Regions from separate parts of the Kitasatospora sp. NPDC059088 genome, predicted to be linked through region 2. Evidence: riboswitches for the same ligand, from Rfam matches in the RefSeq annotation. Region 2 holds a riboswitch; each other region holds the start of a gene.

Region 1 (9,985 bases), on a different contig from region 2:
ACTACTTCGGCTACGAGCAGGGCAACAACGACGCCTTCCGCGCGGTCGAGTGGGCGCGCTTCCACGGCTTCAAGCCCGGCACCACCATCTACTTCGCCGTCGACTACGACGCGATGGACGGCGAGGTCACCGCCAAGATCGTCCCGCACTTCCGGGGCGTCCACCACACCATCAGCGAGAACTCCCCGTACCGGGTGGGGATCTACGGCCCGCGCAACGTCTGCCAGCGGGTCGCCGACGCGGGCTACGCGGAGACCAGCTTCGTCTCCGACATGTCCAGCGGCTTCTCCGGCAACCTCGGCTACCCGATGCCGACCAACTGGGCCTTCGACCAGATCGCCACCATCACCGTCGGCTCGGGCGCGGGCGCCATCGAGATCGACAACAACATCGCCTCCGGCCGGGACACCGGCCAGGGCGACTTCGACCCGGGCCTGCCCAGCGTCGCCGGGCTCGACGTGGACCTGGACAAGACCGCCTACCGCGACCCGATGCTGCGCGACGTGCAGAAGTACCTCACCTCGATCGGCGTCCCGGAGACCGGCGGCTCCGGCTGGACGGACTCCGACTGGGTCACCCTCGGCGGGGTCTCCACCACCAAGGCGTACGACCTGGTGCTCAGCGCGGACTGGCTGTTCACCGCGCTGGCCCGCGAGTTGAAGCTGCGCAAGGCCCTGATCCAGGCCCCCGTCCTGTGGGAGCTGCGCAAGCTGAACCCGCTCGACGCGGTCTCCGACGCCGGCGTCCGCAACGGGATCCTGGAGGACTGCAGCACGGGCTGGGGCCAGATCTTCGCCCGGGTCGCCATCGCCGCCCGCAACTACTGCCTCAAGGAAGGCCTGATCAACGGCTCCCCGCTGGCCGAGCCCAACCTGCGGGAGGTCTGGGACAAGCTCCAGGACCCGGCCTACAACATCCGCTCGGTCGCCTACCTGACGGTCTACAACGCCCACCAGCTCAAGATCGCCCGCCCCGACCTGACCACCGGCCCGGCCGACACCCAGGCCCTGCTCGCCCGGTACAACGGCCTCGGCGAGGACGCCCAGCAGTACGGCCGCGAGCTGATCGGCCTGTACAACGTCCTGGAGGGCTACAACCTGCTCTCCCGCACCAAGTGAGCTCCGCTGCCCCGGCGGACGCCGAACGGCCCCGGGACTACTCCCCCACCGCCGCCGTCGTGAACCTCCTGCTGGGGGTGCCCGGCATCGTCCCGGTCTGGCTGCTCTACTACTTCGCCGCCAACTGGCCGCTCGCCGCGCTCGGTTGGACCAGCCGTGAGCCGACGGAGAACGACGGTGTCCTGCCGTGGCTGCTGCTGCCCGGCCCCCTGGTGCTCGGCTCCGCCGTCCTGTGGTGGTTCGCCAACCGCGCCCTGCGGCGCCGCACCGCCCCGCACGGCCGCCGCGCGGTGTACTGGCCGACCAGCGTCCTGCTGACCCTGGTGCCCACCTTCGTGCTCATCGTCGTCCTGTAGGAGAAAGAGAGTTGGAAAACGTGCAGACCACCGTCACCCGGCGCACCGTCACCCGACGGACCGCCGTCCGGGGCGCCGCCGTCCTCGGCGCGGCCGCGGCCACGGCCGCCCTGCTCCCGGGCACGGCCTCGGCCGCCCCGGGCACCACCCCGCCGCAGGCTCCCGGGCTCCCCGAACGGAAGCTCCCCACCAGCGCCAACGGCTGGACGATCGAGAAGGAGGCCAACCACGTCTCCACCGTCTGGACCCGCCAGGTCGCCGGCACCGGGCTCTCGGTCGACCTCCGGATCGGCGACGTCGAGGAGATCCTCGTCCACCTGATCCGGCGCTTCCACTACGAGGTGGAGGAACTCCCCGACGGCGACCTGCTCGGCTGGCAGGAGATCGGCGGGCTGCGGACGGCACTGCCGGAGTCGAACCTCGCCTCCGGCACCGCCGTCCGCATCCGCCCCGGCGCCTCGGCCAAGGGCGGCCTCTTCGCCCACCAGGAACTGGTGCTGCGCGACATCCTCGCCGACTGCCAGGGCGTGGTGCGCTGGGGCGGGGACGACGACGAGGTGGACGAGTCGCTGTTCTACCTCGCCCTCGGCCCGCAGGACCGCCGGGTGAACCGGCTCGCCGACCGCCTGCGCGGCTGGGCCGAACGCCCCGGCTCGGGCGCCGGCACCCCGGTGGACGTGGCCTCCCCGGACCGCCGCACCGAGGCGAGCACCTTGGCCCGCACCCAGCGCGCGGGCTGACCACCCCACGGGGGCGGGCCCGGCAGCCGTGCCGCGCCCGCCCCCGAACCCGTCCGATCGGCCCGCCTGATCAGCCCATCTGATCAACCCGCCCGATCAGCCCGCGAGTTCGGCCCGCAGGCGGCGGGCGGCGGCGACCAGGCTTTCCAGCGAGGCGCGGGTCTCGGGCCAGCCGCGGGTCTTGAGGCCGCAGTCGGGGTTGACCCAGAGCCGCTCGGCGGGGATCGCCGCCAGTCCGGCCCGCAGCAGCTCGACGGCCTCCTCGGTGCTCGGCACCCGCGGGGAGTGGATGTCCCAGACACCCGGGCCGACCTCGCGCGGGTACCCGGCGGAGGCCAGTTCCCCGGCGACCTCCATGTGCGAACGGGTCGCCTCCAGGGAGATCACGTCGGCGTCGAGTTCGTCGATCGCGGTCATGATCGCGCCGAACTCGGCGTAGCACATGTGGGTGTGCACCTGGGTGTCGGCGCGCACGCCCGAGGTGGCCAGCCGGAAGGCCTCGGTGGCCCAGTCCAGGTAGGCCGGGCGGCCGGCGGCGCGCAGCGGCAGGGTCTCGCGCAGGGCCGGTTCGTCGACCTGGACGACGGCGGCGCCCGCGGCCTCCAGGTCGGCGACCTCGTCGCGCAGGGCGAGGGCCACCTGCCGGGCGGTCTCGGCGAGCGGCTGGTCGTCGCGGACGAAGGACCAGGCGAGCATGGTGACCGGGCCGGTCAGCATGCCCTTGACCGGGCGGTCGGTCAGGTCCTGGGCGTAGCGGAACCAGTCGACGGTCATCGGCTGCGGGCGGGAGATGTCCCCGGCCAGGACCGGCGGCCGGACGTAGCGGGTGCCGTAGGACTGCACCCAGCCGTGCCGGGTGGCCAGGTAGCCGGTGAGCTGCTCGGCGAAGTACTGGACCATGTCGTTGCGCTCGGGCTCGCCGTGCACCAGGACGTCCAGGCCGGCCTTCTCCTGGTAGGCGACCACCTCGCGGACCTCCGCCTCCATCCGCTCCCGGTACGCGGCGGCGTCGATCCGCCCGGCGGTCAGGTCGGCCCGGGCGACGCGCAGTTCGGTGGTCTGCGGGAAGGAGCCGATGGTGGTGGTCGGCAGCAGCGGCAGTGCGAGCCGGGCCCGCTGGGCCGCGGCCCGTACGGGGTAGGGCTGGGCGCGCCGGGCGTCGCCCGGGGTGACGGCCGCGGTGCGGGCGCGCACGGCCGGGTCGCGGGTGATCGGCGAGCTGGCGCGGGAGGCCAGGTCGGCGCGGTTGGCGGCGAGTTCGGCGGTGATCGCGCCGGTGCCCTCGCGCAGGGCGCGGGCCAGCAGCGCGGTCTCGGTGGCCTTCTGCTTGGCGAAGGCGAGCCAGCGGGCGATCTGCGGGTCGATGTCGCGTTCGAGGGTGGCGTCGATCGGCACGTGCAGCAGCGAGCAGGAGGGCGCGACGTCGACCCGGTCGGCGAGCCCGAGCAGGGTGGCCAGGGTGGCCAGCGAGGCGCCCAGGTCGTTGATCCAGATGTTGCGGCCGTCGATCACCCCGGCGACCAGGCGCTTGCCGGGCAGCCCGCCGACGGCGGCGAGGTCCGCCAGGTTGGCGGCGGCCGGTCCGGTGAAGTCCAGCGCCAGGCCCTCCACCGGGGCCTTGGCCAGCACCGCCAGGGCGTCGCCGAGGCGGTCGAAGTAGCTCGCCACCAGCAGCTTGGGGCGCTCGGTCGGCGCGCCCAGCTCGCGGTAGGCCCGGGCGGCGGAGTTCAGCTCGGCCGGGGTCCGGTCCTGGACCAGCGCGGGCTCGTCCAGCTGCACCCACTCCGCACCGGCGGCCCGGAGCGCCGCGAGCAGTTCCGCGTAGACGGGCAGCAGCCGGTCCAGCAGGGTGATCGGCTGGAAGTCGGGGGCCACCCCCGGCGCCGGCTTGGCGAGCAGCAGGTAGCTGACCGGCCCGACCAGCACCGGACGGGCGCCGTGGCCGAGCGCGAGGGCCTCCCTGAGCTCGGCGACGGCCTTGGCCGGGTTCGCGGCGAAGGCGGTGTCCGGCCCCAACTCCGGGACGAGGTAGTGGTAGTTGGTGTCGAACCACTTGGTCATCTCCAGCGGAGCGACGTCCTGGTTGCCGCGCGCCATGGCGAAGTAGCCGTCCAGCGGGTCGGCGTCGACCGCCGCCCGGTGCCGCGGCGGGATCGCGCCGACCGCCACGGTGGTGTCCAGGACGTGGTCGTAGAGCGAGAAGTCGCCGGTCGGGACCTCCTCGATACCGGAGTCGGCGAGCTGCTGCCAGTTCCCCCGGCGCAGGTCGGCGGCGGTGGCCAGCAGCACCTCGGCGGTGACGGCGCCCTTCCAGTACCCCTCGATCGCCTTCTTCAACTCCCGGCCCCGCCCCTGGCGGGGGTAGCCGTGGGCGGTGGCGAGGGTCGCCGCGGCTGCGGACTTCGTGGTCAAGGGACTCTCCTTCGCGAGTCTGGTTCCTCAAGTGCCCGGCGACGGGGACGAGGACGCGAAGGGACGACGGACCGGACGGGCCCCCGCACACGGGTACGGCTCCGCCAGGTGTGGTCGCCGACCCGCCCTCGAGGTCACCGGATGGCCGGGCGCGAACGGTCGCACCCGGGCAGTGGCAGGTCTTCGGACTCGCGGGCCCGCCCGTCCTCCTCAAGGACCGGCACCTACTGGCCGTCGCTTCCCAGACCCGAACCGGGCCCAGTGCGTATGACGGCGGTCGTTCCCACTCACCGCTGCGGGGCAGTCCCGGACTGGCCAGTTGAAAGGCGTCACCGGGTTCCCTCTTACGACACCCCGCCTGGCGGACGGGGCGAACCAGCTGCACCCGCCACCCTACGGGCAGCCCGCCGCTTTCCGGCCGGAGAACCGCACAACCGTCCACATGATGAGACGGCGTCAGCCTCCGACGACCTCGGCCTGCGACCGGGGTCAGCCTCCGGCCGCTGCGACGGCCCGGGTCAGCCGACCGCCACCCCGACCAGGCAGGTGTCGTCGTCGGTGTCGGCACCGCTGTACTGCAACAGGTGGTCCAGGTGCCCCTCGAGGCCGTCCCCACCCTCGGCGGCCAGCCGGTGCGCCCGCTCGGCGAGGGTCGTCAGGTTGCTCAGCGACGCCTGGAGGGACTCGTCGCGGCGCTCGATCAGCCCGTCGGTGTACATCACCAGGGTGTCCCCGGGCCGGAGCACGATCTCCTCCTCCTGGTAGTCCGCCTGGTCGACGGCGCCGAGCAGGATCCCGCCGAGCTGCGGGAGGGTCCGCGCCCGGCCCTCGCGCAGCAGGACCGGTGGCGGGTGGCCAGCGCGGGCCCAGCGCAGCCGCCGGGTGGCGGGTTCGTAGAGCCCGCAGACGGCGGTGGCGGTCACGTTGTCCGTGAGGTGGTGGGTCACGCTGTTCAGCCAGTTGAGCAGTTGGCCCGGTCCGGCACCGGTGGCGGCCAGGCCGCGCAGGGCGTTGCGCAACGCGACCATGCCGGTGGCTGCCTCGATGCCGTGCCCGGCGACGTCGCCGACGCAGATCAGGACGTCGCCGGTGGGCAGCACGAGGGCGTCGTACCAGTCGCCGCCGACCAGGTGGTCCTTCTCGGCGGGGCGGTAGCGCACCGCCACGTGCAGGTCGTGAAGGTCCAGCGGCCCCCGGGCGGGCGGCATGATGGCGTGCTGGAGCTGGAGGGCGAGGCGGCTGCGCTCGGCGGCCTGCTGCTCGCTCTGGGCGAGCTGGTCGCGGGTGGCGGCCAGGGCGACCTCGGTCCAGTGCTGGGCGGAGATGTCCTGGTAGGCGCCGCGGACCACACGCAGTCCGCTGTCCGGGTCGTGCACCGGTTCCGCCACCACCCGGATGTGCCGGGTGACCCCGTCGGCGCGCTGGAGGCGGAAGGCGGTGGAGGCGGGCCGCCGGTGGTGCAGCAGCGTCCGCAGGAAGCGGCCGATGGTCTGCCGGTCGTCCGGGTGGGCGTGCTCGGCGAGCTGGTCGAGGGCGATCGGCCGGTCGGTCGGCGCGAGCCCGTGCAGCTCGAACAGGGTTTCGTTCCAGTCGATCCGACGGGTCGCCAGGTTCTCCTCGAAGCCGCCGATGCGGCCGAGGCGTTGGGCGTGCTGGAGCAGTCGGGCGACCCGCGGGGTACCGTCGTCGAGCCGCCAGACGACCACCAGGTGGGTGCCGTGCCGGCTGATGCCCACCTGGGCCCGGGCGGTCAGCGGCACCCCGTCGACCAGGGCGGCCAGCCGCATGTCCTGGGTACGGAAGGGCTCGCCGGTGGCGAAGACGTGCTCGACCATCTCGGCCAGACCGCCCGGTGCGGCCGCCAGCGGGTAGGCCTCCAGCAGTCGGCGACCCACGATGGCCACCGTCGGCCGGCCGGCGAAGTCCGCGAAGGACGGGTTGACGTGCCGGATCACGAACCGGGGCGGGAGTCCGTCGTGGTCCGGGGCGAGCCGCAGGACCAGGCAGGGGTCGAACAGTCCGTCGGCCAGCTGCCGCAGTTCGTCGAACTGGGCGTCCGCGGGATCGGTGGCGGAGAACTCCCGTCCGTCCCAGGACTCCAGGGTGGCGGCGGCCACCTCGGCGAGCGCCTCGAACTGCCGTTGCAGGGGCTGGGAGCGCTCGGGGAGTTCCTCGTTCCAGCAGAGCTCCAGCACGCCGATCAGCCGGCCGCCGACCCCGGCCGGCACGGCCAGCCGACCGCCGCGGACGTCGTGCTGGCCGATCGAGGGCAGCGAGGCGTCGGCGAGCACGGGGTAGGCGACGGTGCCTCGTTCGTCCAGCGCCCGGCGGGCCGGCGTGGGCACGCCCGGGGGTACGTGGCGCCAGCGGCGGGCCTCCTCCGGCTGGAACCCGGCGCTGCCCGCGAGGGAGAGCGAGAGGTCGGGATGGGCGGCCCAGACGGCCACCGCGGCCACGCCGAGCGGCCGCAGGGCGTGCTCCAGCATGGAGCGGGCCGCGCTCTCGGCGTCGCCGCCCGCGACAGTGTCGGCCTCGATGCTGCGCAGCCGGCGGGCGACCGGGTCCGTGGTACGGACGGCCGTACCGGCGACGAAGTCGCGGGCGAGTGCGGAGATCCGGTCGCCCGCCCCCGGGTTGACCAGGTCGGCGGCCAGCGCCAGGGTGGTCACCCCGGCCTGCTCGGCGAGGCCCTCCAGCTGGCGGGCGGCCTCGGTGGGGCCGCAGCGCAGCCGTTCCACCAGGACGCCGACGGCCAGCTCGACCACGGCGCGGCCCGCCGAGTCGGCCTGGGCCTGGTCGAGTTCCCGGCGCAGCCACTCCACCGTGCTGGCGAGCCGGCCCATGGCGGTCGCCGTCGGGTCCGGGTCCGGGTCCGGGTCCGGGTCCGGGCCGCCCGGGGCTGCCGGGCGGGCCGTCGGTTCCGGACCGTACGACGGGGACGCCTCGCCGGGCGGGGCTGCGTCGCCGACCGGCTGCGGACCGGCCGGGGTGCGCTGGGCGCCGACCCTGGGCAGGACGGTGGCCGGGTCCGCCGCCCGAGCGCGATCGGCTGCGGGCTGCTCCGGTGGGTGCTGCACGGTGGTGGGCTCCTGGGTCGTGGACGGCGGCTCCGGACGGCGACTCCGGACGGCGGCTACCGGGTGAGGTGGTGGGTGATCCGGTTGATCACCTCGTCCGCGTCCACCGGCTTGGTGATGTAGTCGCTCGCCCCTGCGGCCAGGCTCTTCTCCCGGTCGCCGAGCATCGCCTTGGCGGTCACGGCGATGATCGGCAGCCCCTCGTGCTCGGGCATCGCGCGGATCGCCGCGGTGGCCGTGTACCCGTCCATCTCGGGCATCATCACGTCCATCAGGATGACGTCGATGCCGGGGTGGGCGGTCAGCGACTCCAGGGCGGCGCGCCCGTTCTCGGCCTGGAGGACCCGCATCCCGTGCAGTTCCAGGATGCTGGTGATCGCGTACAGGTTGCGGTCGTCGTCGTCGACCACCAGCGCCGTACGCCCGGCGAGGGCCGGCCCGGTGGCGGGGCTCCAGGCCTGGACCCGGTCCCCGTCGCGGACCGACGGGAGCGCGCCGCCGGGGTGGTCGGCGCTCATGTGGAGGGCGATCCGCTCGCGCAGTTCGTCGAGGCTGGCGAGCAGTTCCAGCGGTCGCCCGCCTGGGCGGGTGACCGCGTCCGGGTGCTGGACGGCGACGCTCCGGTTGTTGTGCGCCAGCACCGGCACGGTGTGCAGCGCCGGGTCGCCCTCCATCTCGGACAGCAGGGTCGCTGCCGTGCCGTCCGGTAGGTCCAGTTCCAGGACGACGCAGTGGCAGGGGGCGGTGGCCAGCGCGGTGGCGGCTTCCTGGGCACCGACGGCGGTGATGATCTCGACCTCCCGGTGCCCGGCGGAGTAGCGGGCGAGGTCGGCGACGGCGTTCTCCGCCACCAGGGTCAGCAGCCCGCTGGGCCGCCCCTCGACCACCAGGAGCCGACGCGGCCGGCCCGCGGACGAGCGGTCGGCCGGTTCGTGGGCCTGGTCCGCGGCGGGCCGTGCGCAGACGCCGTCGTTCGGCTCCACGGCCGCCGTCGGGGCCTCGGGGACGGCGACCTCCGCGTGGACCACGGGCAGGTAGAGGGTGAAGACGCTGCCCCGGCCCAGGCTGCTCTCGACGGTGATCGCGCCGCCGAGCAGGTAGGCGATCTCCCGGCTGATGGACAGTCCGAGGCCGGTTCCGCCGTACTTGCGGCTGGTGGTGCCGTCGGCCTGCTGGAAGGCCCCGAACACGGTCTCCAGGTGCTGGGGCGCGATGCCGATCCCCGAGTCGGTGACCCGGAAGGCGAGCACCGGCACGCCGCGCCGTACGCCGTCGGGGAGTTCGGCCGCGGTGGCGGGCTCGATCCGCAGCTCGACCCGGCCGTGCTCGGTGAACTTGACGGCGTTGGACAGCAGGTTGCGCAGCACCTGCCGCAAGCGGTAGTCGTCGGTGCGCAGTTCGCCGGGGACCCCGTTGGCGGTGCGGACCGCGAAGGCGAGGTTCTTCTGCCCGGTCATCGGGCGGAAGGTGGCCTCGACGTAGTCCAACAGGGTCTGCAGCGGTACCGCGTCGACGCTGAGGTCCATCTTCCCGGCCTCGACCTTGGACAGGTCGAGGATGTCGTTGATCAGCTGGAGCAGGTCGGAGCCGGCCGAGTGGATGATGCCGGCGTACTCGACCTGCTTGGCGCTCAGGTTGCGGGTGGGGTTCTGCGCCAGCAACTGGGCGAGGATCAGCAGGCTGTTGAGCGGGGTCCGCAGTTCGTGGCTCATGTTGGCGAGGAACTCGGACTTGTACTTCGAGGCGAGGGTCAGCTGGTGGGCACGCTCCTCCAGCTCCTGGCGGGCCTGCTCGATCTCCAGGTTCTTGGTCTCGATGTCCCGGTTCTGGGCGGCCAGCAGCTCCGCCTTGTCCTCCAGTTCGGCGTTGGAGAACTGGAGCTCCTCCTGCCGGGCCTGCAACTCGGCCGACCGGGCCTGGAGTTCGGCGGTGAGCCGCTGGGACTCGCCGAGCAGCTCGTCCGTCCGGGCGTTGGCGATGATGGTGTTCACGTTGACGCCGATGGTCTCCATCAGCTGGTCCAGGAAGTCCCGGTGGACCTGGGTGAACGGCAGTACGGAGGCCAGCTCGATGACGCCGAGGACCTGCCCCTCGACCACGATCGGCAGCACGATGAGCGACAGCGACTCGGTGCGGCCGAGGCCGGAGGAGGCGGCCAGGTAGCCGGGCGGCAGGGCGCCCACCGCGATGGTCCGCCGGCTGCGCGCCGCCTGGCCGACGAAGGACTCGCCCAGCCGGAAGCGGGTGGGCCGCTCGCCGTCGGGGAACGCGTAGGAGCCGAC
Region 2 (9,985 bases):
TGGGGGGGTCACCGGTGCCCCGGCCCCTCCCGGGAGAGGAGCCGGGCACCGGTCGGCGTCCGCGGTTCAGGACGCGGTTCAGGACGCGGTTCAGGGCGCGGTGATGCCCGGCTGGGCACCGGCGCCGAAGGACCAGCCCTCGACGTCGCCGGGTGCCGGGTTGTAGCTGCCCGCGCCCAGGTTGCTGTACGACCAGGGGCCGCCGTGCTGGGCGTGCCAGTACGACCAGTAGGCGCTGCCGGTCGGGTTGGTGCAGGTCGTCGGCAGGGCGTTGATCGTGCAGACGAAGCCCGGGAAGCGCGGGTGGAAGGAGTACGAGAAACCGGCCCCGGTCAGCGCGGCCAGGCCGCTGGCCGGGTCGCCGGGCGCACAGCCGGTCTGGACGCCGCCGCCGACGGCGGTGAAGTCGACCACGACGGTGACCCCGGTGGTGCCGGTGCAGGCGTCCGCCCGCGCCTGCGGGGCCTGGACGGCGGAGACGCCGAGCAGGCCGGCCGTGAGGGCCGCCGCAGCGGCGATCGACCCGAGCGTACGGCGGGCCGGGCGGGCACGGCGGGCCGGGCGGACCGCGGTGAAGGTGTCGGTCATCGGTGAAATCCTCCTGGAGTCAGGCTCGTTCAGCGCACGGCCGTGGGCGTGGCCGTGTCCCTGGCCGTGTCCGTGGCCGGGCAGGCGAGGGTCGGGGCGCCGGGGCGTGCACCGGCGGCGGACAGCGTGGCCAGCGGGGTGCCCGCGAGGCCGAGGACGGCCTGTGCCGTGGCCCGGGCGCCGTTGCCCGCGTTGAAACCGCTCGCGTCGTAGGCGACGGCGCCGCGGACCGCCTGGTCGGCGGAGCAGTCCTGCTGGAACTTGACCAGCCGGCTCCAGCCCTTGAACCCGGCGGCCAGGCGCCCGCCGGAGAACAGCGCCTGGGTGGCCAGGCCGGTGGTGTTGGCGTTGGAGGCGGTCGCCCCGGCGGCCGCGAACCCGCCGTCGCCGTTCTGGTGGGCGGTGAGCCAGCCGAGTCCCGTGTTCGCCTTGGCGGCGCGACCGGTGGCGGCGAGGGCCTGGACGGCGAGCGCGGTGGCGTCGGGGTCGCTGGTGCAGGCGGCCTGGCCGAAGGAGACCGGGAAGCCGCCGTCCGCGCACTGGCTGTTCGCCAGGAAGTCGACGGCCGCCGCCGGGGCGTCACCGGGCGTGCGGTGCAGGGCGATCAGGGCGAGGGACTGGCCGAAGGCGTTGCTGTAGTCGCCCCACTGGGAGCGGTCGGAGAAGCGGCCTCCGGCGGTCTGCAGCGAGCGCAGCCGGGCCGGCAGGTCGACGCCGCCGAAGGCCGTCGGGTCCCCGCCGCGGACCTCGACGGCGAGCAGCAGCTTGGCGGTCGCGCCCGCATAGGCCTCGGTGGTGCCGTCGCCGAGGTAGCCGCTGATGATCTCGGGCTTCGCCAGCCAGGCGGTGGCCTTCGCGGCGGCGTCGTCGGAGCTGCGCGAGGCGGCGAAGGCCAGCACCGCGTCGATGGTCAGGCCCTGGTCGGGGTAGGCGGTCCCGTTGAAGACGGACTCGAAGTGGTCGCCGCCGACGAGCTGGCGGGCCAGCCAGCCGCCCGCGGCGGCGTCGGGGCGGAACGTCGCGGACGAGGTCGGGGCGGCGGGCGCGGCACTCGCGGCGGTGGCCGCCGGAAGCGCGGCGGCAAGGGCGAGAGCGGGTATCGCGAGCAGACCGAGGGTGCGGCGGAGCGCGGGCATGGAGACCTTTCCGGGCCCGCACACAGGGGCCCGGAGGGCCTCGGCGACGCACCGGGCAGCCCTCTGAGCTCCGGCCCGCAGACCACGACGGGAGGAGTGGACGACACACCTCCGCCGACGGGTACTCGGGCTCGCCACCGACGCGGAGTCGGAGGCCTACCGTTGCGGGTCAGCGCCGGACTCGAACCGGACTTCCCCCGAGGGCGGAGTCACAACTTGACGGCCCATCATGGCGACACGGAAAAGATCCGGTCAAGGGTTCGAGCGCGACACCACGCTGCCCGGCACCCGCCGTCGCGACGCGCGCTCCTCTCCCCGCCGTCCTGGCCAGGTCCTCAGGGACGGCAGAATGGCTCCCATGCGGCACATCTTCGTCATCGGCATCGGCGCGGGCGACCCCGACCACCTCACCCTGCAAGCGGTCCGGGCGATCGGTCGCACGGACGTGTTCTTCATCCTCGACAAGAGCGAGGAACGACAGGACCTGATCCACCTGCGGCGCCGGATGCTGACCGAGCACGGCCGGCCCGGGCACCGGGTGGTCGAGGCACCGGACGCGGAGCGGGACCGCACCACGCCCGCGTACACCGCCGCCGTGGACGACTGGCGCCTCCGGCGCGCCGACCTGGTCGAGCGGCTGGCCGCCGAGCACCTCGGCGAGGGCGAGACGGGTGCCTTCCTGGTCTGGGGGGATCCGGGCCTCTACGACAGCGTCATCGCGGTGGTGGAGGACGTACGGGCCCGCGGCGCGGTCGCGTTCGACTACGAGGTGGTCCCAGGCATCAGCAGTGTCTCCGCGCTCGCCGCCGCCCACCGCACCACCCTGACCCGGGTCGGCCGCCCGGTGCAGATCACCACCGGCCGCCGCCTGGCCGAGGGGTTCCCCGAGGGGGTGGACGACGTGGTGGTGATGCTCGACGGCCGGGCCGCCTTCACCGGCCTCGACCCCCAGGGACTGGAGATCCACTACGGCGCTTACCTCGGCACTCCCGACGAGATCCTGGTCGCCGGGCCGTTGACCGAAGCCGCCCCACGGATCCGCGAGCTGCGCGAGTCGGCACGCGAGCGCAAGGGCTGGATCATGGACACCTACCTGCTGCGGCGGTCGGAGGGCTGACCGGCGTGCGCCGCCCCGGGCGAGGGGGCTGCGCACGCGCGGACCGTCAGCGGTGCTCGAACTTCGGCGCCCGCTTCTCGGCGAAGGCGGCCATGCCCTCCTTCTGGTCCGCCGTGGCGAACACCGAGTGGAACAGCCGGCGTTCGAAGCGGACGCCCTCGGCGAGCGTCGTCTCGAAGGAGCGGTTGACGCTCTCCTTGAGCATGACCGCCGCCGGGGTGGACATCGCCGCGACGGTCTCGGCGGACCCGGAAGACGGTGCTGGTGATCGAGTGGCTCACGATCGCCACCGGGGTGATCCAGCTGCTCTCCCGCGGCTCGATCATCTCGCTGGCCGGCATCGATCGCGGGCATCATCGTCCTGGCGTACAGCTCCGCCGAGGACAAGGAGTGGTTCACGGTCCGAAGGGCCGATCATCAGCGCCGGACGCCGGGTTGTCGACGTCGGGGGCGTGAGCGCGGTACGTCGGGCTCTGGCGGGTGCGGTGCTGGAACGGGATCTCCGCTGCGCAGGAGCGCCGGGGCCGTCCGGCATCATCAGCGAGGCTACGAGTTCGTCGGGATGTAGTCGTAGCAGTACTGCAAGCCGCCCTGCGGATTGATCTGCCAGTACGAATTCCACAGGGCGGTACCGGTCTTGGGCCCGACGATGCCGTCCCTGCTGAGGCCGTTGCCGTACGCGCGCTGGAAGTCCTCGACCATGCCCTCCGTATCCGGCCCGAAGTCGCCGTCCACGGCGATCCTGTGGCCGAGGCCGACACCGTTCAGGAAGGCCTGAACACACGAAACCGCGGGTCCGTGCGACCCCTTCTGCACGTAAGGGGCGGTGGTGGAGGCCTCGGCCGTTCCGCTGAGGCCGACGACCACGGACAGTGACAACGTCACGCCCGCAGCGACACGTGCCAGTGCGCGTGCTCTCATAGCGACTACATCCATTTCTGGGGCCATCCCCCGGTGGCTCTGGTGATGACGAAGACCAGTCATCAGCGCCAGGGATCCTACCTGAAATGATCAAGAAAGAAACCAGTCAGGCTGCCCATCCAGTGGGCGAGCTGGACGTCGCCGGTGGTGCGGCCGCCGCCGGCGGTGACCGGAATCCGGTGGGTGAGGGTCGCGCACCACTTGTGGGGCCAGGGTCAGGGCCGCCCGTCCCCACCGGGGGCGACGACCTGCCCGACCCAGCCCCAGAACCTTCGGAATGGACCGAGGAGAGAACGTGCGCGAAGCACACACCAGGGAGGCGCACGGCCCGAGGCGGCAGCGTCGGACGAAGACCACCCGGGAGAGGAGTGGGGCCGGTCTCACCGCAGCGAGACCGGCCGGAGGACAGGAGCGGCGCGCCGAGTCCGGGGGGTAACCTGCGCGCCGCCGGCCTGTCCACACACCTCCGGCTACCCCCGTGCCACCACTTCATGCACCACCGGGCCGTCGTCGGACGGCCGTTCCGCCTCCTCGCTCCCGGCACGACGCCCGCCCGGAACGCCGAGGGCTGCTGCACACCCGGTACCGGGGGCCGTACGGGAGCCGGAGGTCGGGGCGACGGGGCCGGGTGCAGCCCCGAGCGGTCGTCGCGCGCCGTCGTCCCGCGGCGCGGCGTCGTGGATGCCACGGCACGTCACCAGGGCTGCTGCCCGATCGGATCGCCACCGTCCGGTGGCCCTTCGGCCGGGGCGACGCCGTGGTGGTACAGCAGCAGCGCGACATCGTCCTCGTAACCGCCGGGTGGGGCCAGCGTCTGCATCAGCCGGTCGGCGAGCCGGTCGAGCGGGAGTCCGACGTTCTCGGCGAGGGCCCGGGCGGCGTGCTCGACGCTCTCGGGCAGCGGGACCCCGCGGCGTTCCGCCAAGCCGTCGGTGGCCAGCAGCAGGACGGAGCCGGCCGGGAGCACCGCGACGGCCTCCGGCCTGACCGTGTCGGGGGCCACGGCGAGGGGCAGCGACCGGCCGTCGTCGAGCAGGACGGTCCCGCCGTCCGGCAGCGCGACGATGCCGGGCGGGTGAGCGGCGATCGAGTACCGAAGGACACCGGTGACCGGGTCGAGGACCGCGCAGAAGACGGTGGTGCACAGGGCCCCGGGGACGCCGGCGGCGAACTCGTCGAGGGCGGCGAGGGTGCGGGCCGGGCTGCGGTCCTGGAGCAGCAGGGCACGGCACGCGCTGCGCAACTGGCCCATGACGGTGGCGGCTTCGATCCCGCGGCCGACGCAGTCGCCGACGACGATGCCGATCCGGCCGTCGCGCAGGGGGACGGTGTCGTACCAGTCGCCGCCCACCTCCAGGGGGCGGGTGGCCGGTTCGTAGCGGACCGCGAAGTCCTGCGGGAGATCGGCGGGGCCGAGGATGGCGCGTTGCAGGGCGATGGCCGTCTCGCGCTGCTGATCGATCCGGTGGGCTCGGGCGAGCCCTTGGGCCAGACGACCGGCGAGCAGGGTGAGGAGCAGTTCGTCCTCGCGGGTGAAGGGCCGGCGTCCGCCCAGCTCGACCAGCAGGGCGAGCGGGCCGGCCGGGTGCTCCAGCAGGACCACGGCCCCGCCCGGCACTGCCATCGGCGCGAGCATCGGGGCTCCCGCCACGGCCGCGAGATCGCGGTGCCGGGGAACGGCCGCCGCCTCCTGGGCGGCCGGGGCCCAGGCGACCGGCACCGGTGCGGCTTCGCGGGGCAGCAGTACGGCGAGCACCCGTTCCGCGTCCCACAGGGCCCGCAGTTCGGCCACGGCTCCGTCGAGGGCCCCGGCGACGCCGACCGCGTCGGCGACGATCTCGCCCAAGGCCGCGACCGCACCCTCGCGCCGGATCGCGTGGTACTCGGCGGTGACGTCGCGGAAGGTTCCCACGGTGACGGTGGTCCCCGTGTCGGGGTCCTGGACGCGGTTGCAGGCCGCTTGCACCCACAGCCGCTTCCCGTCGGCGTGCCGCACGGACAGGGTGGCACGGCCGCCGTCCCCGGAGACGAGGCGGGCGAAGGCGCGCGCCGTCCGCCGGTGCGCGTCGGGCTCGGTGTCGGCGTCCGGCCACCACGGGTGGGGCGGGGCGCTGGGGAGGTGTTCGGGGCCGTGGCCGAGCAGTGCGGCGAAGGCCGGGTTGGTCTCGACGACGGCGCCGTCCCCGTCGCAGACGAAGAAGGCGTCATGGAGGGAGTCGACCAGCGCGGTGCGCCAGCGGGCGTGTCGGCTGCGGACCCGGGACAGGTCGACGATCGAGCGTACGTGGGCGAGGAGTTCGGCGGCGGCGAAGGGCTTGACCAGGTAGTCGTCCGCGCCCGCCGCCAGTCCTTCGACGGCGGCCTCCTGTCCGGCCCTGGCGGAGAGGAGGAGGATGGGCACCCCTGCGGTGCGGGAGTCGGTCCGCAGGGCCTGGGCCAGGTGGAGTCCGTCCAGACCGGGCATCATCACGTCGCTGACCACCAGGTCGGGGAGGTGGGCCCGGGCCGCGGCGAGTGCGCGCCGACCGTCGGCAACCACGGTGACCAAGTGGCCGGCGCCGCGCAGGATGCGCGCGAGGTAGCGGCGCATGTCCGCGTTGTCGTCGGCGACCAGCACGCGGGTGGCGGCCGCGGCGGTCGCGGGGGAGCCGTCCCGGGAAGGGTCGGCGTACCGGCCGTCGGGCTCCTCGGCGTCCTGGAGCCAGCCCAGGGCCTCCTGAAGGTACGACTGCGCCCCCGGGGACGGCGGACCGGAGCTGGCGGGCTCCGTCGGCCGCGCCCCGGGGCGGAGCGGCAGGGCCGCGATGAAGCTGCTGCCCTCGTCCTCGACCGACACGGCGGTGAGAGTGCCCCCGTGCAGTTCGACCAGTTCCCTGGCCAGGGCCAGGCCGATGCCGCTGCCCTCCTGCGAGCGTGCCCGGGGATTGTCCACCCGGTGGAACCGTTCGAACAGGTGCGGGAGCTGGGCGGCGGGGATGCCGGTGCCGGTGTCCTGCACCGTCAGTTCCGCGCGCCCGTCCACCGCGCGTACCCGCACCCGCACCGCGCCTTCGGGTGTGAACTTGAGGGCGTTGCTGAGCAGGTTGAACACCACCTGCTCCCAGAGTCCCGTGTCGAGCGCGACCGGGGCCGGCAGGGGCGGGCAGTCGACCTCGAACGCCAGGCCCGCCGCCTCCATCGCGGAGCGGAAAACGGACGCCAGGTCGGCGGTGACCGCCGAGAGGTCGACGGGCACCGGAGCCGCCCGCAACCGTCCCGCCTCGATGCGGGAGAAGTCGAGCAGGGCGTTGACGAGCCGGCCCAGCCGCAGGCCGTTGCGGTGGACGGCCTCCAGATCGGCCCGGACGTCCTCTCCGGCGTCGGCCAGCCGTCGGCGGAGGTCCCCGACCGGACCCGTCATCAGGGTAAGCGGGGTGCGGAACTCGTGGCTGACGTTGGAGAAGAACGCGGTCTTCGCCCGGTCCAGTTCGGCGAGTTCCTCGGCACGCCGCCGCTGCGCCTCGTGGTCGCGGGCGCTGGCGATCCCGGCGGCCAGGTGGCCCGCGACGAGGCCGAGGAAGGCGCGGTAGTCACCGTCCAGCGGCCGGAACCGGTTCAGCCCGGACACGAGGAAACCGTCCGGGCTCTCCCCCGCGCGCGTCAGCGGGACCACCAGTGCCCGGGCCGGCGGCTCGCTCCACATCCCGTGCGGCAGTCCGTCGAAGACCGGTGCCGCGTCCAGGTCCACCACCCGGCTGTGTCCCTGGCGGGCCGCCGCCACGGGCCACGGCACCTCCGTGTCGGCGGGAAGGCGCGCCGGGGCCGCGGGGTGGGCGGCGTCGATGCCGGACGAGGCCGCCAGGCGCGCCGATCCGCCCTCCTCGAACAGGTAGGTCAGCGTGAAGGGCATCGAGTAGGGGTTGCGGGCGAGTTGCTCCGCGGCGAACGCCAGGAACTCGCCCTCGGTGCGTACCGCGCCGGGGTCCGAGCCGAGGTCGCGCAGGGTGGCCATCCGCCGCTCGGCGACCACCCGCTGGGTCTCCTCGTTGACCACGCACAGCACGCCGGCCACGGCGCCCGACTCGTCGCGCAACGGGCTGTAGGAGAACGTGTGGTAGCTCTCCTCCGGGTACCCGGAGCGTTCGAGGAACAGCAGCAGGTCCTCGTCCCAGGTCGACACGCCGTCGTGCAGGACGCTGTCGACCCGGAGGCGGACATCCTCCCAGACCTCCGGCCACACCGTGGGGAAGGGCCGGCCGAGCGCCCACGGGTACCGCTGCCCCAGGGTGTCGCGCCGGTAGGCGTCGTTGCAGAAGAACGTCAGCTCCGGGCCCCAGGCCATCCACATCGCGAACCGGGAGGAGAGCAGGATCTGCACGGCGGTTCGCAGGCTCTGCGGCCAGTGCTCCGGCTCTCCCAGCGGCGTCGCCGCCCAGTCGACCCGGGCCAGGTCGGCGCCGACGAGCGGGTCGGCGCCGAACACACCTCCCGCCGGGGGCAGCACTGCACCTGGCACCGGAGTTCCTCCCCCGTCGACGTGGGCACACCCGACCGCACTGGACCGGGTCATCGTGCCGCGTCGGCCGGGCCGGCCGACGCACCGGTGGACGACCTTACGGGCAGGTGACCCGCCTCCCGGCCGCCACCCCGAGGTCTATAGCATCGGCCGGGTGACGGACCACAGGAACACCCCGGGCATGGCCGTGCTCGCGCTGAGCGGCGAACTCGACTACGACCGCGGGGCCGAGCTCTCCGAGCAGCTGGACGCCGCGGTCGCCGCGCGGCCGCCGGTGCTCGCCGTGGAACTCGCCGAGGTCACCTTCGCCGACTCCTTCGCGCTGCGCCTCCTGGTCCTCGCCGACCGGCGGATGCGGTCCGAAGGCGGCCTGCTCCTCCTGGTGGGGCCGCTGACCAGCGCCGTCAGCCGCCTGCTCGAGGTCACCGCGACGGACCGCCACTTCACCCTCGCACCCGATCCGCGCGAGGCCGCGCGGATGGCCGCGGCCTTCCGCCGACCGCCCACCACGGGCACCGGCCCGACGTGACCACTCCGTCCGGGCATCAACCACCACTCTCCGGGCACACGCATCGCACAGCGCCCCACAGCGTCCTTCCTCTGCTCGCTCCGCGCACAAGACCCTGATACGAGGCCGCATCATGTCCCACGCCGACGGAACGGTCTCACCCGACGGACCGGGCGCGGACGGCACCCGTCACCGACCCCGGCGGGTGGTCACCGCAGCCGACGCCCGCGCCCTGCTCACCGAGCTCGTCCGAACCCTGGACGGCGACACCGACCGCCTGCTCGCCGACGTCAAGCTCGCCGCCACCGAACTGGTCGTCAACGCCCACCGGCACGCCGGCGGGCTGACCGGCTTCCACGCCCGCATCGACCACGAGCGCCGCCGGCTCGTCGTCGATGTCGAGGACGCCGACGAACGCCACCCCACGGGTGAGCCGCTCGACCAGCGGGCCCCCGAAGCACCGGGAGGCCGCGGCTGGGCGCTCGTGCAGATCCTCGCGCACACCTGCCGCATCGAGCCCCTGCCGAACGGGGGCAAGCGCATTCGCGCCACGTTCGCCTACTGAGCCGCAGCCGACCGGCGACGGCGCCCGGTCGTGCCCGCGGACGGCACAGGCCGCGCTGACCGCGGGCGATTCCCCCGGCCCGACGCCTACTCGTAGTAGCGGCGTTCCTCGACCGGCTCGTCCACTCCGATCCGGCGGACCAGGCGCCGCCGGCGGTAGATGTTCGCATAGGTGATCATGCCCAGGAGTCCGGCGGCCATCAGGATCCAGCCCACCGTGTGCACGTTGATTCCGTTCAGGTGCCAGTCCGTCGCGAAGACCATGATGGCGCCGAGGGCGAACAATCCGATGCAGCCACCGATACCCATGCTGTCCCACTCCTCGTCAGTCGGCTCTCTGCTCCTCGGGTGCCCTGGATCCGGGATTGAATGTCGGCATCGGCGGAATCGTCTGCGGGCTTTCCGGCGGGGTCGCTACAGCCGGACCTCGGCCCACACGGTCTTGCCCAGCTCGTGGGTCTCGGCGCCCCACCGGCAGGAGGCGCGCTCGACGATGACCAGCCCGTGGCCGCCGGGCGTACCGGGCAGGTGCGGGAGGCGGAGAGCGGGCAGGACGGGGGAGCCGTCGCTGACCTCGATCCGCAGCGTGCCCGGACGCGCGTGCAGCGCGAGCTCCAGCGCACCGCCCGCGTGCATCAAGGCGTTGGCGACGAGTT
Region 3 (9,150 bases), on a different contig from region 2:
CAGGTCGTCCAGCAGCGCCGGGAGGCGTTCGGCGGGCACGTGGTGGTCGGCGAGCCCGCAGAGCAGGGCGTCCGCGGCGCCGACGGAGCCGGCCGTCAGGGCCAGGTGGGTGCCGAGTTCGCCGGGGGCGAGGGCGAGCAGGTAGGTGCCGCCGACGTCGGGGACGAAGCCGATCCCGGTCTCCGGCAGGGCGATCCGGGTGCGTTCGGTGACGATCCGGACGCTGCCGTGGGCGGAGACGCCGACTCCGCCGCCCATCACGATGCCGTCCATCACGGCCACGTAGGGCTTGGGGTAGCGGGCGATCCGGACGTTGAGGTGGTACTCGTCGCGCCAGAACTCCTCGGCGGCGCCCGGGTCCCCGCCGGTGGCGGCACGGTGGATGGCCACGATGTCGCCGCCCGCGCAGAGCCCGCGCTCCCCGGCGCCGGTGATCACCACGGTGGCCACGGCCGGGTCGTGCTCCCAGTCGTCCAGGGCGCGCGCGATGCGCCGGACCATGCCGTGGGTGAGGGCGTTGAGCGCCTTGGGGCGGTTGAGGACGATCAGCCCGGCGCGGCCCTCGCGGTGGACCAGGACCTCCTCGGCACTCATCAGGCGGCTCCGATCAGGCCGCGGGCGACGATGACGCGCATGATCTCGTTGGTCCCTTCCAGGATCTGGTGCACCCGCAGGTCGCGGACGATCTTCTCGATGCCGTACTCGGCCAGGTAGCCGTAGCCGCCGTGGAGTTGGAGCGCCTGGTTGGCCACCTCGAAGCCGGTGTCGGTGGCGTGCCGCTTGGCCATCGCGCACAGCTGCGGTGCCCGCCGGTCGCCCCGGTCCAGGGCCGCGGCGGCCCGCCAGAGCAGCGCCCGGGCGGCCTCCAGCTCGGTGGCCATGTCGGCGAGCCGGAACTGCAGCGCCTGGGCGTGCAGCAGCCGGGCGCCGAAGGCCTCCCGGTCGGCGAGGTGGGCGGTGGTGCGCTCCAGGGCGCTCTGGGCGCCGCCGAGCGAGCAGGCGGCGATGCCGAGCCGGCCGCCGTTCAGGCCGGCCATGGCGATCCGGAAGCCCTCGCCCTCGCCGCCGAGCAGGCGGTCGGCGGGCAGCCGGACGCCGTCCAGGACGACCTGGCGGGTGGGCTGGGCGTTCCAGCCCATCTTCCGCTCGTCGGGGCCGAAGGAGAGCCCCGGGTCGTCCCGCTCCACCACGAAGGCGGACACCCCGGAGGCGCCCGGGCCGCCGGTGCGCGCCATCACCACGTACACCCGGGCCGCGCCCGCGCCGGAGATGAACTGCTTGACGCCGTCCAGCACCCAGTGGTCGCCGTCGCGCACCGCCCGGGTGGCGAGCGCGGCGGCGTCGGAGCCGGCGCCGGGTTCGGTGAGGCAGTAGCTGCCCAGGTCCTCGGCGGTGCAGAGTGCGGGCAGCCAGCGGTGGCGCTGGTCCTCGCTGCCGTAGCGGTCGACCATCCAGCCGACCATGTTGTGGATGGACAGGTAGGCGGCGACGGACGGGCAGCCGCCCGCCAGTGCTTCGAAGACCACCACGCCATCCAGCCGGGAGAGTTGGGAGCCGCCGACGTCCTCCCGGACGTAGACCCCGGCGAGGCCGAGGTCGGCGGCCTTGCGCAGCACGTCCACCGGGAAGTGCTTGGCCTGGTCCCACTCGACCGCGTGCGGGGCCAGGTACTCGGCGGCGAAGGCTCCGACGGCCTCGGCGATCGCGGCCTGGTCCTCCGTCAGTTCACTGGTGTGCACGGCGTTCACCCCATCGTCGGCATGGTGAAGCTCGCGCCCTCCTTGACCCCGGAGGGCCAGCGCGAGGTGACGGTGCGGGTGCGGGTGTAGAAGCGGATCGAGTCCGGACCGTGCTGGTTGAGGTCGCCGAAGGCGGAGCGCTTCCAGCCGCCGAAGGTGTGGTAGGCGATCGGCACCGGGATCGGCACGTTGACGCCGACCATGCCGGTGTCCACCCGGCGGGCGAAGTCCCGGGCGGTGTCGCCGTCCCGGGTGTAGATGGCCACGCCGTTGCCGAACTCGTGCTCGCTGGGCAGCCGCAGCGCCTCCTCGTAGTCGGCGGCGCGGACCACGGTGAGCACCGGGCCGAAGATCTCCTCGCGGTGGATCCGCATGTCCGGGGTCACCCGGTCGAACAGCGAGGCGCCGAGGAAGTAGCCGCCCTCGTGGCCCTCAAGGCGGAAGTCCCGCCCGTCGACGACGAGTTCGGCGCCCTCCCGGGCCCCGAGGTCGAGGTACCCGCGGACCCGCTCCAGCGCGTCGGCGCCGACCAGCGGGCCGAAGTCGGCAGCCGGGTCGTCCGAGCGGCCGACCTTGAGCGCGGCGATCCGCTCGACCAGCTTGGCCACCAGCGCGTCCGCGGTCTCCTCCCCCACCGGGACGGCCACCGAGATCGCCATGCAGCGCTCCCCCGCCGAGCCGTAGCCGGCGCCGATCAGCGCGTCGGCGGCCTGGTCGAGGTCGGCGTCCGGCATCACGATCATGTGGTTCTTCGCGCCGCCGAAGCACTGCGCCCGCTTCCCGTGGGCGGCGGCCGTCGCGTAGACGTACTGGGCGATCGGGGTGGAGCCGACGAAGCCGACGGCCTGCACCCGCTCGTCCTCCAGCAGGGTGTCCACCGCCTCCTTGCCGCCGTTGACCACGTTGAGCACGCCCGGCGGCAGCCCGGCCTCCAGGAACAGCTCGGCGAGCCGAAGCGGCACCGACGGGTCCCGCTCGGAGGGCTTGAGAACGAAGGAGTTGCCGCAGGCCAGCGCGGGTGCGGCCTTCCACAGCGGGATCATCGCCGGGAAGTTGAACGGCGTGATGCCGGCGACCACGCCGAGCGGCTGGCGCATCGAGTAGACGTCGATGCCGGTGCCGGCGTTGTCGGTGAACTCGCCCTTCAACAGGTGCGGGATCCCGGCGGCGAACTCCACCACCTCCAGGCCGCGTTGGAGGTCGCCGTGGGCGTCGGCCACGGTCTTGCCGTGCTCGGCGGAGAGCAGCCGGGCCAGCTCCTCCTTCTCCTGCTCGACCAGTTGCAGGAAGCGCAGCAGCACCCGCGCCCGCCGCTGCGGGTTCCAGGCCGCCCACCCGGGCTGGGCCTGGGCGGCGTCGGCGATCACCGCCTCGACCTCGGCCCGGTCGGCCAGCGGCACCCGGGCCTGCACCCGGCCGGTGTTGGGGTCGAAGACGTCGCCGTAGCGGCCGGACGTCCCGGCGACGCGCTTGCCGCCGATGAAGTGGGTCAGTTCGCGGACCATCGGTTCCTTCTCTCGTCACGGGTGGGGAGAGGAGGAATGGAGAGAGCACGCCGCGGCATCGGACGTACGGTCGTACGCCGTCGCGGCAGGCGTAAAGTGACGAACCGTCAGGAGCGATGGGCCCCGACGGTCGGCAGCACGGCAGCGGAGCGGGAACAGCGGCCCGGAGTCATGCGTGTCGTCTCCATCCTCGTGGAAAACACGGATCATCCGCGGCCGGTATCCTGACTCCCGGATCCACGCCCGCCCCCTGGCCTTCCCGGCTGGCTGCCAGTGGCCGTCATCTGCGAGGACGAACTCCCCGGTCACAGTGGCGGGACCGTGCCGGACTCACACCGGCTTCCCTGACACCGCGGACCTGCCGTCGACCATATAGTTGGACGTCCTAGCAAGTCCAGACCCACCGCCGCGCGGCGCGGGCCCGAGCGGTCACAGGGGCACGACGGGTCACAGGGCCAGGACGGGCCGGTGGCGGTCGAGCCAGAGCGCGAGGTCGACCACGCGTTCCTGTAGAGCGAGGTGTCCGTGTCCCCGACACCGATCGGCGAGTCCCGGGCCGCGACCACGGCCCTTCGCCGGACCGGCGGCGGGTCATCGGACCGCCGCCCCCGGGCGCCGTTCGATCGCGTTCAGCCGGCCGAAGCCGCGGAGAGGTCCAGCAGTCCCTCCTTGGCCTGGCGCACCAGGTCGCGGAACTGGTCCTCGCTCATCCGGATCTGCTGACCGAAGTCGTCGGTGATCCTCACCCGCCGGTCCACCGGGGCCTCCCGGTCCAGGAACACCTGGGGGCAACCGCAGTTGCAGTTGCCGCAGAACGTCGCGAAGGGCTGTGGCGTCTCGTCGCCGGCCATCCGTCCCACCTCACTTCCGCCCGTGGTGCACGGGGCTTCCGGGCTGGCGATGCCCGCCGCCCAATGTCACCAAACCCGATGGCAGGAAGGGTGGTTGTACTCGTCCGACGGCCCTCCGGGGGCTGCCTCGCCCCGTGCGGCACCGCTCAGGAGGACGCCGGGTACGGGACGAAGGTGCTGGTGTGCTCGTCGACGGCCAGCGGGCGGCCGATCGCCGGGGCCGAGCGCTGGGCGCAGGCCGGGCGTTCGCAGACCTTGCAGCCCAGGCCGATCGGGGTGGCGGCGGCCTCGTCGGTCAGGTGGAGGCCTGCGGAGTAGACGAGGCGGGACGCGTGGCGGAGTTCGCAGCCGAGGCCGATGGCGAAGGTCTTGCCGGGTCGGCCCCAGCCGCCGGGCGAGCGGGTGACGGCGCGGGCCGTCCACAGGTAGCGGCGCCCGTCCGGCATGGCGGCGACCTGGACGTGGACCCGGCCCGGGGCGGCGAAGGCGTCGTAGACGTTCCACAGCGGGCAGGTGCCACCGGTGCGGGAGAAGTGGAAGGGCGTGGCGGACTGCCGCTTGGAGACGTTCCCGGCCCGGTCGACCCGGACGAAGGAGAACGGCACCCCGCGCAGGCCGGGGCGCTGGAGGGTGCTGAGGCGGTGGCAGACCGTCTCGTAGCCGACGCCGAAGTGGTCGGCGAGGTGCTCGATGTCGTAGCGGGCGGACTCGGCCTCGGCGTGGAAGGCGGCGTAGGGCAGGACGAGGGCAGCGGCGAAGTAGTTGGCCAGGCCGATCCGGGTGAGCGAGTGCGCGGCCGAGCCTTCGGGGCTGTCCTGGGCGGCGAGTTCGGAGAGCAGCGCGTCGTGTTCCAGGTAGCCGAGCTGGGTGGCCAGCCGGAAGGCCTGCTGGCCGGGGCGCAGCCGGTCCGACAGCCGCAGGGTCCGGGTCCGCGGCTCGTACCGGTGCAGCTGCTCCCCGCCGGAGGCGAGCCGTACGCCGTGTACGTCGGCCAGCCGTTCGGCCAGCACCGCCCGCACCCCGCCGCGCCGCAGCCGGATCTCGCCCGCCAACTCCTCGGCGGCGGTGTCGAGTTCATGGACGTAGTTCTGCCGGCGGTAGAAGAACTCGCGGACCTCCTCGTGCGGGGTCCGGGTGTCGGCGGCCGGGCCCCGGTCCCCCGCGAGGACGGCGAGCTGCTCGGCCAGGGTGCGACGGCCGCGCCCGAGGTCGGTCAACAGCCGTGCCACGGCGGGCAGTCGGGTGGCGACCTCGTCGAGGTCACCGGGGGTGATCCGGCCGGCCGCGAGCTCCTCGCCGAGGCCGTCGCGCAGTTCGGCGGCGAGCCGGGCGCTGTCCGGCGGGGCGAAGTACCCGGCCTCCACGCCGAACGCCTCGGTGAGCCGCAGCAGGACGGGGACGGTCAGCGGGCGGGCGTCGTGCTCCAGCTGGTTGAGGTAGCTGGGCGAGAGGTCGATCATCCGCGCCGTGGCGGCCTGGCTCAGTCCGCGTTCCTCCCGGAGCCGGCGCAGCCTGGCCCCGGCGAAGGCCTTCCCCATCGCCCCGCACCTCCGTGTCCGGCCGTCGGGTCGGGCCGGTGCGGCGCAGCCTAGCCGCAACGCCTCCGGGCAAGCCTTCGCAAGCTTCGCGGATTCGCCGGGCGGGCTTCGCGGAACTTGGCACGGCTCCACCGGTGACGGCGGCCGCGTCGGCTGCCAGAGTCGGTGCTGCGGCCGGGAGGCGCCCAGAACGGTGGCGAACGGGCAGGTCAACTGCCCTGACCTGTCGTCCGGGTGACCACGTCCCGCGGTGTTCCACCGCTGCCCGGCGCCACCCGGCCGCCCTCTCGCCACGTCGTGAGAGGTCGCTCACATCCTTCGCAACGTCCTTCGCAGAGCATCCCCGGGAGTCGATCACCATGACCCAGTCGGTTCGGCAGCAGCAGGAGCAGCAGGCGGCGGAGCTGGCCGCCCGGTGGGCGTCCGACCCCCGCTGGGCCGGCATCGAGCGCACGTACGGCGCGGCGGACGTCGTCCGGCTGTCCGGTACGGTGCGCGAGGAGCACACCCTGGCCCGGCGCGGCGCCGAGCGCCTGTGGAAGCAGCTCCACGAGCAGGACTACGTGCACGCCCTGGGCGCGCTGACCGGTGGTCAGGCCGTCCAGATGGTCAAGGCCGGGCTCCAGGCGATCTACCTGTCCGGCTGGCAGGTCGCGGCCGACGCCAACCAGGCCGGCCAGACCTACCCCGACCAGAGCCTCTACCCCGCCAACTCCGTCCCCCAGGTGGTGCGTCGGATCAACAACGCGCTGCTGCGCGCCGACGGGATCGACGCCGCCGAGGGCACCGACGGCGGCCCGGACTGGCTGGTGCCGATCGTCGCCGACGCCGAGGCGGGCTTCGGCGGCCCGCTGAACGCCTTCGAGCTCACCAAGGCCATGATCGCGGCCGGCGCCGCGGGCATCCACTACGAGGACCAGCTGGCCTCCGAGAAGAAGTGCGGCCACCTCGGCGGCAAGGTGCTCGTCCCCACCGCCCAGCACGTCCGCACCCTCAACGCGGCCCGCTTGGCCGCCGACATCGCCGACGTGCCGACCCTGGTCGTCGCCCGCACCGACGCGCTGGCCGCCAACCTGCTCACCACCGACGTGGACGAGCGCGACGCCCGCTTCTGCACCGGCGAGCGCACCGCCGAGGGCTTCTACCGGGTCGAGCCCGGCATGGCGCCGGTGATCTCCCGCGGCCTGGCCTTCGCCCCGTACGCGGACCTCATCTGGGTGGAGACCGGCACCCCGGACCTCGCCCAGGCCCGGGAGTTCGCCGAGGCGCTCAAGGCCGAGTACCCGGACAAGATGCTGGCCTACAACTGCTCGCCCTCCTTCAACTGGAAGGCCGCCCTGGACGACGACCGGATCGCCAAGTTCCAGCGGGAGTTGGGCGCGATGGGCTACCGCTTCCAGTTCATCACGCTGGCCGGCTTCCACGCCCTCAACCACTCGATGTTCCAGCTGGCCCGCGGCTACGCCGAGCACGGCATGACGGCCTACGTCGACCTCCAGGAGGCCGAGTTCGCGGCAGTGCCGGACGGCTACACGGCCGTGAAGCACCAGCGCGAGGTCGGCACCGGCTACTTCGACCAGGTCTCCACCGCGCTCAACCCCGACGCCGAGACCCTGGCGCTGAGCGGCTCCACCGAGGCCGAGCAGTTCCACTGATCCTCCGGTCCCCGCCCGCCCGGTGGGTTCGGTCGTCCACCCACCGGAGCGTGCCACCCCGGCGGCCCGTACGGCGGAGCGAGGGAGCTCCGTGCCGCCCACCCGCCCGACCCGCCCGACCCGCCCCCGCCTGCTTCCCTGGAGAACCGGATGAGCCAGTCCCGTCGCGTCGAGGTCCTCGGAGAGCCCGAGGACCGCTTCGAGGAGGTCCTCACCCCCGAGGCCCTCGCCTTCCTCGCCCGGCTGCACGACGGGTTCGCCGCCCGCCGCACCGAGCTGCTCGCCGAACGCGCGCGCCGCGCCGCCGAGTTGGCGTCCGGCGACACCCTGGACTTCCGCCCCGAGACCGCCGCCGTCCGCGCGGACGCCAGCTGGCGGGTGGCCGGCGCCGGCCCCGGCCTCACCGACCGCCGGGTGGAGATCACCGGCCCGCCCGAGCGCCGGATGGCCGTCAACGCCCTCAACTCCGGCGCGAAGGTGTGGCTCGCGGACTTCGAGGACGCCACCTCCCCCACCTGGCACAACCTGGTGACCGGCCAGCTGAACCTGGCCGACGCGATCGAGCGCCGGATCGAGGAGACCACCCCGGACGGCAAGCACTACTCCGTCGGGACCGACCCGGCCACCATCGTGGTCCGCCCGCGCGGCTGGCACCTGGACGAGGCCCACTTGCTGATCGACGGCCGCCCGGCCGTCGGCGCCCTGGTCGACTTCGGCCTCTACCTCTTCCACTGCGGCCGGCGCCAGATCGAACGCGGCAGCGGCCCGTACTTCTACCTGCCCAAGCTGGAGAACCACCTCGAAGCCCGGCTGTGGAACGACGTCTTCACCGCCGCCCAGGCCGAGTTGGGCATCCCGTACGGGACGGTCCGCGCCACCGTGCTGATCGAGACCATCACCGCCGCCTTCGAGATGGACGAGATCCTCTACGAACTGCGCGACCACGCCGCCGGGTTGAACGCGGGCCGCTGGGACTACCTGTTCAGCCTGATCAAGAACTTCGCCCAGCACGGCCCGCGTTACGTCCTGCCGGACCGCGCCACCCTCACCATGACCCAGCCCTTCCTGCGCGCCTACACCGACCTCCTCGTGCGCACCTGCCACCGGCGCGGCGCCCACGCCATCGGCGGGATGGCCGCCGCGATCCCCCAGCGCGACCCGGCCGCCAACGCCGTCGCCCTGACCAAGGTGCGGGCCGACAAGGAGCGGGAGGCCGGGGACGGCTTCGACGGCTCCTGGGTCGCCCACCCCGGCCTGGTGGACACCTGCCGCACCGCCTTCGACGCCGTCCTCGGCGCGTTCCCGCACCAGCTCGACCGCACCCGCGCGGACGTCGAGGTCACCGCCGACGACCTGCTGGGCGTGCACCGGCTGTCCGCCGGCCTGCCCACCGACCAGGGGCTGCGCGCCAACGTCGCCGTCGCCCTGCGCTACCTCACCGCCTGGCTCGGCGGCGCCGGCGCCGTCGCCGTGTTCGGCCTGATGGAGGACGTCGCCACCGCCGAGATCGCCCGCTGCCAGATCTGGCAGTGGCAGCACCACTGCACCCGGCTCACCGGCGGCTCGCTCGCCACCCCGGACCTGGTGCGCCGGCTGATCGACCGCGAGCGCGCCGCCCTCCTCGCCGAGGGCGTCGACCCCGAGCTCCTCGACGCCGCCGTACGGGTCCTCACCGAGACCTCCCTCGGCGACGAACTGCCCGCCTTCCTCACCACCGAGGCCTACGCCCGCCACCTGGTCCGCGTGCGCGCCACGGCCTGAGCCACACCACCACGGAGGCACCGCACCATGAACGACATCCGAACGACCGAGCTCCCGACGGACGAGACCCGAACGAACGAGATCCGCCGCGTCGCCGTCGT

Evidence for each region. A riboswitch is a leader RNA that binds a small molecule or an ion and turns the genes downstream of it on or off. The one in region 2 is predicted to bind cobalamin.
Region 1: it holds a riboswitch for cobalamin, as region 2 does, so the genes downstream of both, metE (5-methyltetrahydropteroyltriglutamate--homocysteine S-methyltransferase) here and ACFWXO_RS15780 (peptidase) in region 2, are expected to answer to the same signal.
Region 3: it holds a riboswitch for cobalamin, as region 2 does, so the genes downstream of both, ACFWXO_RS37400 (CoA-acylating methylmalonate-semialdehyde dehydrogenase) here and ACFWXO_RS15780 (peptidase) in region 2, are expected to answer to the same signal.

Annotation. Positions count from the first base shown of each region.
Region 1 is NZ_JBHYGR010000133.1:12,006-21,990, forward strand. It holds gene ACFWXO_RS37430 (glycoside hydrolase domain-containing protein) at 1-1,118, shown strand, start outside; gene ACFWXO_RS37435 (hypothetical protein) at 1,115-1,474, shown strand; gene ACFWXO_RS37440 (hypothetical protein) at 1,486-2,214, shown strand; gene metE (5-methyltetrahydropteroyltriglutamate--homocysteine S-methyltransferase) at 2,311-4,626, opposite strand; cobalamin riboswitch at 4,804-4,973, opposite strand; gene ACFWXO_RS37450 (SpoIIE family protein phosphatase) at 5,145-7,703, opposite strand; gene ACFWXO_RS37455 (HAMP domain-containing protein) at 7,760-9,985, opposite strand, start outside.
Region 2 is NZ_JBHYGR010000029.1:25,564-35,548, reverse strand. It holds gene ACFWXO_RS15785 (flagellar hook-length control protein FliK) at 91-588, opposite strand; gene ACFWXO_RS15780 (peptidase) at 618-1,724, opposite strand; cobalamin riboswitch at 1,823-1,971, opposite strand; gene cobF (precorrin-6A synthase (deacetylating)) at 2,083-2,841, shown strand; partial or broken gene ACFWXO_RS15770 (enoyl-CoA hydratase-related protein) at 2,888-3,085, opposite strand; gene ACFWXO_RS15765 (hypothetical protein) at 3,100-3,297, shown strand; gene ACFWXO_RS15760 (peptidoglycan-binding protein) at 3,388-3,726, opposite strand; gene ACFWXO_RS15755 (SpoIIE family protein phosphatase) at 4,457-8,311, opposite strand; gene ACFWXO_RS15750 (STAS domain-containing protein) at 8,412-8,786, shown strand; gene ACFWXO_RS15745 (ATP-binding protein) at 8,899-9,330, shown strand; gene ACFWXO_RS15740 (DUF6458 family protein) at 9,417-9,638, opposite strand; gene ACFWXO_RS15735 (ATP-binding protein) at 9,744-9,985, opposite strand, start outside.
Region 3 is NZ_JBHYGR010000133.1:647-9,796, forward strand. It holds gene ACFWXO_RS37390 (enoyl-CoA hydratase/isomerase family protein) at 1-594, opposite strand, end outside; gene ACFWXO_RS37395 (acyl-CoA dehydrogenase family protein) at 594-1,739, opposite strand; gene ACFWXO_RS37400 (CoA-acylating methylmalonate-semialdehyde dehydrogenase) at 1,745-3,244, opposite strand; cobalamin riboswitch at 3,441-3,632, opposite strand; gene ACFWXO_RS37405 (hypothetical protein) at 3,874-4,095, opposite strand; gene ACFWXO_RS37410 (short-chain fatty acyl-CoA regulator family protein) at 4,242-5,633, opposite strand; gene aceA (isocitrate lyase) at 5,993-7,288, shown strand; gene aceB (malate synthase A) at 7,439-9,049, shown strand; gene ACFWXO_RS37425 (3-hydroxybutyryl-CoA dehydrogenase) at 9,077-9,150, shown strand, end outside.